DNA from 2 places in the Comamonas resistens genome. Region 2 is predicted to be linked to the other one. Evidence: riboswitches for the same ligand, from Rfam matches in the RefSeq annotation. Region 2 holds a riboswitch; the other holds the start of a gene.

Region 1 (4,542 bases), 1.6 Mb from region 2:
CTCCAGCGAAGCGACAGGGGCGGGGGGCGACATCAGCATGGGAGGGACCTATTCTCAAATACTGTGACTGACAGTTTGCATGCCGGGCATGCGTGAATGCCATATGCCTCAAGACATACAGCCGGTGCTTCAAGCAGCGCTGGCTTGTTCCAGCGCGGTGTTCATCAGAGCCAGGCGTTCGCTTTCCTGGTCGGCATATTCCCAATCGGGATATTTGCTGCGTGCCACGGTGTTCAGCCATTGCTGGCAGGCCAGGGCAAGCAGGGCCTGCTTTTGCAGATCGGCATCGATGCTGCCGGTGATCTTGAGCTGACCAAAGGCAGTGGCCACATGGGCGCGGCAGACCGAGCGCAGATAGCTCTGGTTCATGTCATCGCGAGCCAGCCACTGGGCCCTGGCCGCATCGTCACGGGTCAGCATATCCTTGGGCACAGGCAGATCCCAGTCGCTCAGTTGCTGGCGCAGAAAGCGCGAAGCCTTGACGGGCTTGCCGTGCGCCTGCTCCTGATACCACTCTTCAAGAGCGGCCAGGGTGTCGCTGCCGTCATCATTGCCGAAGGGGCTGAAATCATCGCCGCAGTCGTAATAGAAGTCCTGACCTGCAATGCGCACAAAGGCCGGATGGCTGGTTTCGCGAGCAAGGCCGACTTCAGAGTCGTCGAAGTACAAAGTGGTGTTCATGGCAGCATGCAAAAACGGCCTTTGCAATGCAAAGGCCGTTGATATGCTTAGTTGTCCTTGGCGAAATCGTTGTAGGCGGTCTCTTCCATCAGGCCTTCGAGCTCGCCCACATTGCTCATCTTGACCTTGAAGAACCAGCCCGCAGCCAGCGGGTCGCTGTTGGCGAGCGAAGGGTCATCGCGCAGGGCTTCGTTGACTTCGACGATCTCGCCGGTCACGGGCATATAGACGTCGGCTGCCGCCTTGACGGACTCGACCACGCCAGCCACATCGCCGGCCTTGAAGGTGGCGCCCACGGCAGGCAGGTCCACAAACACAACATCGCCCAGCGCGTCTTGCGCATGAACGGTGATGCCGACGATGGCGGCATTGGTGTCAGCGGCGTTGATCCACTCGTGTTCTTTGGAAAACTTGATGCTCATGGAGGCTCCAGATGGGGGATTCAGGGGGAATCAGAGATTTGAGAAAGGTCCAGTGCGCACTTTAGCGGCGTTCTGAGCACTGTTCGGCAAACTGGTCTGTCTCTTGTGCGTGGGCAGGCTTAGCCGCGGAAGTAGTTGGTGGGCACGAACGGTGTGGCCACAACTTTCATGGGCACGGGCTTGCCGCGCACCATGGCAAAGATTTCGGTGCCCGCGGTCGCGTAGTCAGGCTCTACATAGGCCAATGCCACGGGCTGGTTCAGCGTGGGGCTGAGCAGGCCGCTGGTGATGTGGCCTATGTGCTGACCGTCCATGTTTTCCAGCACCGCAGGTTCGCGCACGGGAATACGCTCGAGTGCAATCAGACCCACGCGCTTGCGCTTGAGTTGTTCGGGATTCTGCAACTGCTCCAGCACGATGCTTGCGCCGGGAAAGCCGCCTTCGCGCTCTCCGTCGCTGCGGCGCACTTTCTGGATGGCCCAGTTCAGAGCGCCTTCCACCGGGGTGGTCGTGGTATCTATGTCATTGCCATAGAGACACAATCCTGCCTCCAGGCGCAGCGAATTGCGCGCGCCCAGGCCCACAGGCGCCACTTCGGGCTGAGCCAGCAGGGCTTCGGCAAAGGCTTGGGCAGCATCACCTGGCAGCGAAATTTCAAAACCGTCCTCGCCCGTATAGCCACTGCGCGTGATGTAGAAGTCCTGGGCCTGCCAGCTGAAATGATTGCCGGTCATGAAGACCAGGGTGTTGACGCCCGGAATCAGGCGCTCGAGCACGCTTGCCGCTTTGGGGCCCTGCAGTGCCAGCAGGGCGCGATCGGGCAGGGGAATGACTTCGCAGCGCTGACCGATATGCGCCTGGATATGGGCGATGTCGGCCTGCTTGCAGGCACCGTTGACGATAAGGAACAAGTCATCGCCACGGTTGACGAACATCAGGTCGTCCAGAATGCCGCCTTGCTCATTGAGCAGCAGGCCGTAGCGCTGCTTGTGCAGGCCCAGGCCTATGACATCCACGGGCATCAGCGACTCCAGCGCGGCGGCGGCATCGGGGCCGCGCAACAGCAACTGGCCCATGTGCGAAACATCGAACAGGCCGGCGGCCTTGCGGGTATGCAAATGTTCGGCCATCAGCCCCTGCGGATACTGCACCGGCATGGAGTAACCGGCGAACGGTACCATGCGGGCGCCCAGTTTCTGATGCAGGGCAAACAGCGGTGTGGAACGCAGATCGGAATCGGAAGAAGTGGCAGCAGTCACAGGCAAGCGCTCCGGTGGTCAAACCAAGATGAGTGGCCATGCACGGCTGAACCCCAAAGGTCATGCCGTGAATGGCGGGCTTGCCCTGCTGTCCGCTTTACCTGAGAGATTCACCACGCGATGAACACGAGTGGTTTGCTCCTTCGGTGGATGCCAGCGCTGGTGTCTGGCATCTCTCTCCAGCAAGGAACGCTGGGCCTTATTGGCTTGCAGCGCTTGTCAGTCCTTTTGCCTGAGCGTTTTGACAGCCGCTATGAGCTGTCTGCGCCTTCGGCGGTGCCGGACGGCTTGAAGCCGCTGGCACTCTCTCCTGACCAGTGGAATTCTAGCTGCCGAATACCAGGCCGCACCACTGCAATTTGCCGGATATGGGGTTTTCGATGAAGGAAAAACAAGAGTAGCCAGCATCTATGTTTCTCGGGACGAGGATACAAAGGTCCTAAGGTGCGCTATCCGGGCCTGCAGGGATGGGCTGGGGTGGGAATATCAGCTCATAGGGCTGCTCGACGCAGCTGGTGACGGCATGGCCCTGGCGCATGCCGGGCTTGAACTTCCAGCTCCTGAGCGACTGTGTGATGGCTTTCACGATACGCGGATCGGTATCGGCAGGCAGATAGGCCACACGGCCCAATTCGCCCTGAGGTGTCACTTCAAGCCTAAACACCACCATGGTGCGCAAGCCGTCGGGAAACCAGTTGGCGCGAATGACCGGCGATTTGCGGTAACGGGCCTGTGGGCCCGGGTCCATCTGGCTTGAGGGCGTGCAATCGGCAGTGACCCAGGCCGGCCAGTCCGGGCGTTTGTCGCTCGAAGCCAATGATGCAGGTGTCGGTGTCGACTTGGGCTCGATTGCCGGTATGGGCTGCGATGGGTCCGTCTGTTGCGAAACGGCGGTATTGCCGCCAGGCGGCGTGCTGCAGCCAGCCAGCAGCAGGGTGCCCAGTGCGATGCCGAAGACGGCGAGATGGCGTGAAGTGCGCGAAATTTCCATGGCGACATTCTCGGTCAGGTCCTGGGCATTTCCGATATTGCTCGTGGTATGGATCGATCTGATGCGGAGGGGCTGGCCGCATTCATGTTCAGGTGCGTTATTTCAAGGCGTGTCCAAACGAGTCAAACGCCATGTCCGGCAGAGGAAAATCAGAAATTTTCTGATGGATAGGATTATGACGTCCGTCAATTTTTATCCAAGGAGACAAAATGCCTGAAAAAGCCACGAATGAATTCTGGAAATATCTGAAGCCTATTCCCAATTGCTTTCAGCCTGATGCGCAACCGGAGGTTTATATACAGAATGCGCCTACTGAAGATGAACGCTATTACGTTCCTTTCACCGAAACTGTTTTCTCTCGGCCCCTCTGGATTTCTCCATCGCAAAATAAGTGGTGCGATATCCTGATGGCCAAGGAAGCTGGCTTGGTGAATCGCCATTACCATCCGCACGAAGTATTCGCCTATACCATTTCCGGGAAGTGGGGCTATCTGGAGCATGACTGGACGGCCCACGCCGGAGACTTTGTCTACGAGACGCCTGGCGAAGGCCACACGCTGGTGGCCTATGAGCACGAGCAGCCCATGCGAGCATTCTTTATCGTCAAGGGGCCGTTGATCTGGCTGGATGAGGATGGCAAACCCGATGGATATTTTGACGTCCACAGCTATATCGACCTATGCCGAAAGCATTATGAGAAGGTCGGTATAGGTGCAGATTATGTGGATACGCTTTTCCGTTAATTATTAAAAATATCAACAATCCATCAAAAAAATGCGGGCATTTCATGTGAGGTGAAGTAGCACGTCAAAGAAGGTATGGAGCGAGACATGAATAATCAAGATGAAAACCGGAAGAGCGGGTGGATGAGCTATGAGAACAAGCTGCTGCTCATTCTATTCTTCACTTTCGGCATTGTATTTTTCGACCGGCTGGCGCTGTCATTTCTATTTCCCTTTGTTTCCAATGAGCTGGATCTGAATAATGCCCAGCTGGGCATGCTGTCGTCCATTCTGGCGCTGGCATGGGCGGCCTCCGGTGCATTCTTCGGGGCTTACACCGATCGCAAGGGCAACCGTAAAACGGTGCTGATTCTTTCGGTGCTGATGTTCTCCCTGTGCTCGGCCCTGTCGGGCCTGGTGGGCGGCTTTGTCGGTCTGCTGCTGTTGCGTGCGCTGATGGGGTTGGC
Region 2 (4,542 bases):
GTCGGTGCGCAGCAGCTGCGGATCGGTATAGGGAATCAGAAAGCCGATGACGATGATGGCCAGCACATAGAACAGCAGAATGCGCCAGAACACCTTGCGAATGGCACGCGGCACGTTCTCGCGCGGGTTTTCGGATTCGCCCGCTGCCACGCCCACCAGCTCCGTGCCCTGGAAGGAATAGGCCACGATCATGGCCACGCCCACAAAGGTGGCGAAATTGCCGACGAAAGGCGCGTCGCCCGTGGTCCAGTTTTCAAAGCCGGGCACATGGCCGTTGCTGACGATGCCGAACAGAATCAGCACACCCGTGATCAGGAATGCCACCACGGCCAGCACCTTGATCAGCGCGAACCAGTATTCGGCCTCGGCAAAGCCGCGCGCCGAGAAGGCATTGAGCCCCACCATGAGCAGCAGGAACAAGAGGCTCCAGATGATGCCCGGCACATCGGGGAACCAGTAGGCCATGACCAGTTGCGAGGCCACCAGGTCCACCGCCACCACCACGGCCCAGCTGAACCAGAAGTTCCAGCCCAGCGCAAAGCCGAAGCCGCGATCCACATAGCGCGAGGCATAGGTCGAAAAAGAACCGGCGACAGGCATGAACGCCGCGAGTTCGCCCAGGCTGGTCATGATGTAGTACACCATGATGCCGATGAGCAGATAGGTCAGTACCGCGCCACCAGGACCGATCTGGGCGATGGCCGAGCCGGAGGCCACAAACAGGCCCGTGCCGATGGCCCCGCCAATGGCAATCATGCTCAGGTGACGCTGCTTGAGCACCCGGTGCAGCCGGGGTTGCTCGCTGTCACTGCTGCAAGAGGCCTGCACCGTCTGCGTGGGCTGCTGGCCGGAGTTGGGTTGGGACATAAGTCTTGTTGTCTTGGTTTGCGCCTGTTCAAGCCAAAGCACCAAACCATCCCGCAGGCGCTGCTGCATGCAACGCAAAAAAGCGACCATTGCGATCGCAGACAACAAGGACAAAGGAACAAAGCCATGAGGCAGAACGCGATGGCGGCAGATAAGCCGGCTGCACTCTGTATCGGTAGCCACCCCAGTCGGGTGCTTCAAAGGTCGGGCGCAGATATCACCAGACCCCTTGACAGGCAAAACCCGTATTCTGCCCAAAACCCCGTCCCGCCACTTTGGCCCCGGTCAATGCAATGACGGGCTCTGGGGCTGCTCCAGCTCGCTTGACAGAGTGATTTGCTATGAAAGTACAAGCATCTATCGCTTTGTCTGCATCACTTTTCTGGTTTTTTATTCATGTAACCCTGGGGCACAAAGCGTCATCAGCTATCCAAAGCAGAGCGCTATTCGAAGACATTGCCACCACGTCAGCATTTGTAAGTCTAGAAAACCCGTATATCCAATGACTGGCGTTCTTTCTACATTTGCTCGCAGGCTTTCAGCCCGGTGATATCGAGAGAGACTGCCACTCGTCAAAAAGCAGGCAGCGCCGAAGGAGCAACCGCCCCGGAAACTCTCAGGCAAAAGGATCGGCATCACCGTTTCACACACTCTGAAGAATGTCCGGACGTCATCGTCCGCCGGGCATACCGAAGGAGCAAGCGAGCAGCGCCCCAGGGCATCTGCCTCGTGAATCTCTCAGGTCCAGAACAGAGGGGGCGTCCGCTGCGCATATCGCGCACGGGCTCCACCTTTGACGTATCTGGAATCTGAATCATGAAGACAATCGCCGTCATCGGTGGTGGCATCACGGGCGTGACCACCGCCTATGCCCTCGCACGCCGCGGATTTTCCGTCACCCTGTTCGAGAAGCAGCGCTATGCCGCCATGGAGACCTCGTTCGCCAATGGCGGACAACTCTCGGCATCGAACGCCGAGGTCTGGACCCACTGGTCCACCATCCTCAAGGGCCTGAAGTGGATGCTCAAGAGCGATGCTCCGCTGCTGCTCAACCCCAAGCCCAGCTGGCACAAGATTTCCTGGTTCTGCCAGTTTCTGGCAGCCATTCCTCACTACGAGAAAAACACGGTCGAAACCGCGCGCCTAGCCATTGCGGCGCGCGAACATCTGTTCACCTGGGCCGAACGCGAAGGCATTGATTTCGACCTCAAAAAGCAGGGCATCTTGCATATCTATCGCGACCAGGCGGGCTTTGAACATGCGGGCAGGGTTTCGCAGTTGCTGGCCAAAGGCGGACTGGAGCGCCGTGCCGTCACTCCCGATGAAATGCATGCCATCGAGCCCACGCTGTCGGGCAAGTTCTATGGCGGCTACTTCACCGAAAGCGATTCCACCGGCGACATCCACAAGTTCACCAGCGGCCTGGCTGCTGCCTGCGAACGACTGGGCGTGCAATGCCGCTACGACCAGGAGATCGTGGCGGTGGACAGCAACGGCAAGCAGGCCAGCGTGACCGTGCGCCAAGGCGCGGAAACCGCGACCTCGACCTTCGACGCCATGGTGGTCTGCGCCGGCACGGCCAGCCGCGCGCTGGCCAGCCAGCTCGGCGACAGTGTCAACATCTATCCGGTCAAAGGCTACTCCATCACCGTCAATCTGCCCGATGCAGCCAGCCGCGCCGCAGCTCCCGTGGTCAGCCTGCTCGATGACGAAACCAAGCTGGTCACCAGCCGTCTCGGTGACGATCGCTTCCGCGTGGCCGGCACGGCCGAGTTCAACGGCTACAACAAGGACATCCGCGCCGACCGCATTCGCCCGCTCATCGAATGGGTGCAGCAATGCTTTCCGGGCGTCAGCACACGCAGCGTCGTGCCCTGGGCCGGTCTGCGCCCCATGATGCCGGACATGCTGCCGCGCGTGGGACGCGGCAACAAGCCCTGCGTGTTCTACAACACCGGCCACGGCCATCTGGGCTGGACCTTGTCGGCCATCACTGCCGACATGGTGGGCGATGTCGTGCTGCAGTCCATGGGCAGCACCAGCAGACAGCCCCGACCGGCCACGCTGACCACCGCTCGCGCCTGAGCACCACCTGAAAACCTCACCAACAAGCCAGACACGGCAGCCGCAGCGCCCCGTGAGGGGCGACTGTTGCCGTGTGAATGGCAAAACGGAGACATACAACATGAGCCGAAATCATCCAATCGCAGCCGGGGAGTCGCTGCAGCAGACAGGGGAGCTGGAGCGCGGCCTCAAGGACCGGCATATCCAGCTGATCGCCCTGGGTGGCGCCATTGGCGTGGGCCTGTTCCTGGGCTCGGCCAAGGCCATTCACAAAGCCGGGCCGCTGCTGCTGGTCAGCTACGCCATTGCCGGGCTGGCCATCTTCTTCATCATGCGGGCGCTGGGCGAGCTGCTGGTGCACCGCCCGGTGGCTGGCTCTTTTGCCACCTATGCCGAAACCTACGTCAGCCCCTGGGCTGGATTCGTCACCGGCTGGACCTACTGGTTCACCTGGGTGGTGACGGGCATGGCCGAGCTCACGGCCATAGGCATCTACACCCACTACTGGTTTCCGGCCATTCCGCAATGGGTTCCGGCGCTCGCCACCCTGGCCCTGCTGCTGGGCGTGAATCTGATTGCGGTCAAGGTCTTTGGCGAGCTGGAATTCTGGTTCGCGCTGATCAAGGTCGTGACCATTGTGGCCACGCTGGTGCTGGGCGTGGCCATCATCACCACGGGCTGGGGCCCGCTGGGCCAGACCGCCAGCTTCTCCAATCTCTGGTCGCACGGCGGCTTTGCGCCCATGGGCATGGTCGGCGTGGTCTTCACCTTGCAGATAGCCTGCTTTGCCTATACCGGCGTGGAGCTGATAGGTGTGACTGCCGGTGAGGCCGAGTCGCCCGAGAAGGTGCTGCCCAAAGCCACCAACAGCATCGTCTACCGCATCCTGATCTTCTACGTCGGCGCCCTGGTGGTCATCATGTCGCTGGTACCCTGGAACGAGCTGAGTCCCGACATGAGCCCCTTCGTCCATGTCTTCGACAAGCTGGGCATTCCTGCCGCTGCCGGCATCATCAACTTCGTGGTCATCACCGCCGCAGCCTCTTCGTGCAACAGCGGCATCTTCAGCACGGGCCGCATGCTCTACACGCTGGCGCAATTCAAGCAGGCGCCCGCCCGCCTGGGCAAGGTCAATTCACGCCATGTGCCGGCCGCCGGCATTGTGATCTCTGCGGCCTTCATGCTGGTCGGCGTGGTGCTCAACTATCTGGTGCCCGAGGAGGCCTTCATCTATGTGACCAGCATTGCCACCATAGGCGCCGTGTGGACCTGGGGCATCATCGTCTTTGCCCATCTGCGCTACCGCCGCGCCGTGAGACTGGGACGCGCCGCAGCCGTGGCCTACCGCATGCCGGGGGCACCGTTCACCAACTGGTTTGTGCTGGCCTTTCTGGCCGCGGTGCTGGTCTGCCTGTCGCTGGACGCCAGCACCCGCGTGGCGCTCTATATCGCTCCCGTATGGTTTGCGCTGCTGACGATTGGCTACCGGCTCTACGCGGTCAAGCCCGCACCGCATCAAAGCCTGACCCAAGCGCAGCAAGTCGCCTGAGATGCATGACAGCCGCAAGTCAACGTCGCGCCTGCGCTGTTTGATACCGCGGCTGATACTGC

What was found. Region 2 has a riboswitch for glycine ahead of QMY55_RS05245 (D-amino acid dehydrogenase). Riboswitches for the same ligand answer to the same signal wherever they lie in the genome.
Region 1: another riboswitch for glycine. It lies ahead of gcvT (glycine cleavage system aminomethyltransferase GcvT); the one in region 2 lies ahead of QMY55_RS05245 (D-amino acid dehydrogenase).

What each region holds. Positions count from the first base shown of each region.
Region 1 covers NZ_CP125947.1:2,789,023-2,793,564, reverse strand. The annotation lists gene gcvP (aminomethyl-transferring glycine dehydrogenase) at 1-39, opposite strand, end outside; gene QMY55_RS13075 (MolR family transcriptional regulator) at 130-681, opposite strand; gene gcvH (glycine cleavage system protein GcvH) at 729-1,103, opposite strand; gene gcvT (glycine cleavage system aminomethyltransferase GcvT) at 1,223-2,362, opposite strand; glycine riboswitch at 2,441-2,555, opposite strand; glycine riboswitch at 2,573-2,685, opposite strand; gene QMY55_RS13060 (hypothetical protein) at 2,802-3,353, opposite strand; gene QMY55_RS13055 (2,4'-dihydroxyacetophenone dioxygenase family protein) at 3,563-4,096, shown strand; gene QMY55_RS13050 (MFS transporter) at 4,184-4,542, shown strand, end outside.
Region 2 covers NZ_CP125947.1:1,157,799-1,162,340, reverse strand. The annotation lists gene QMY55_RS05250 (amino acid permease) at 1-867, opposite strand, end outside; glycine riboswitch at 1,411-1,509, shown strand; glycine riboswitch at 1,510-1,630, shown strand; gene QMY55_RS05245 (D-amino acid dehydrogenase) at 1,684-2,952, shown strand; gene QMY55_RS05240 (amino acid permease) at 3,053-4,480, shown strand.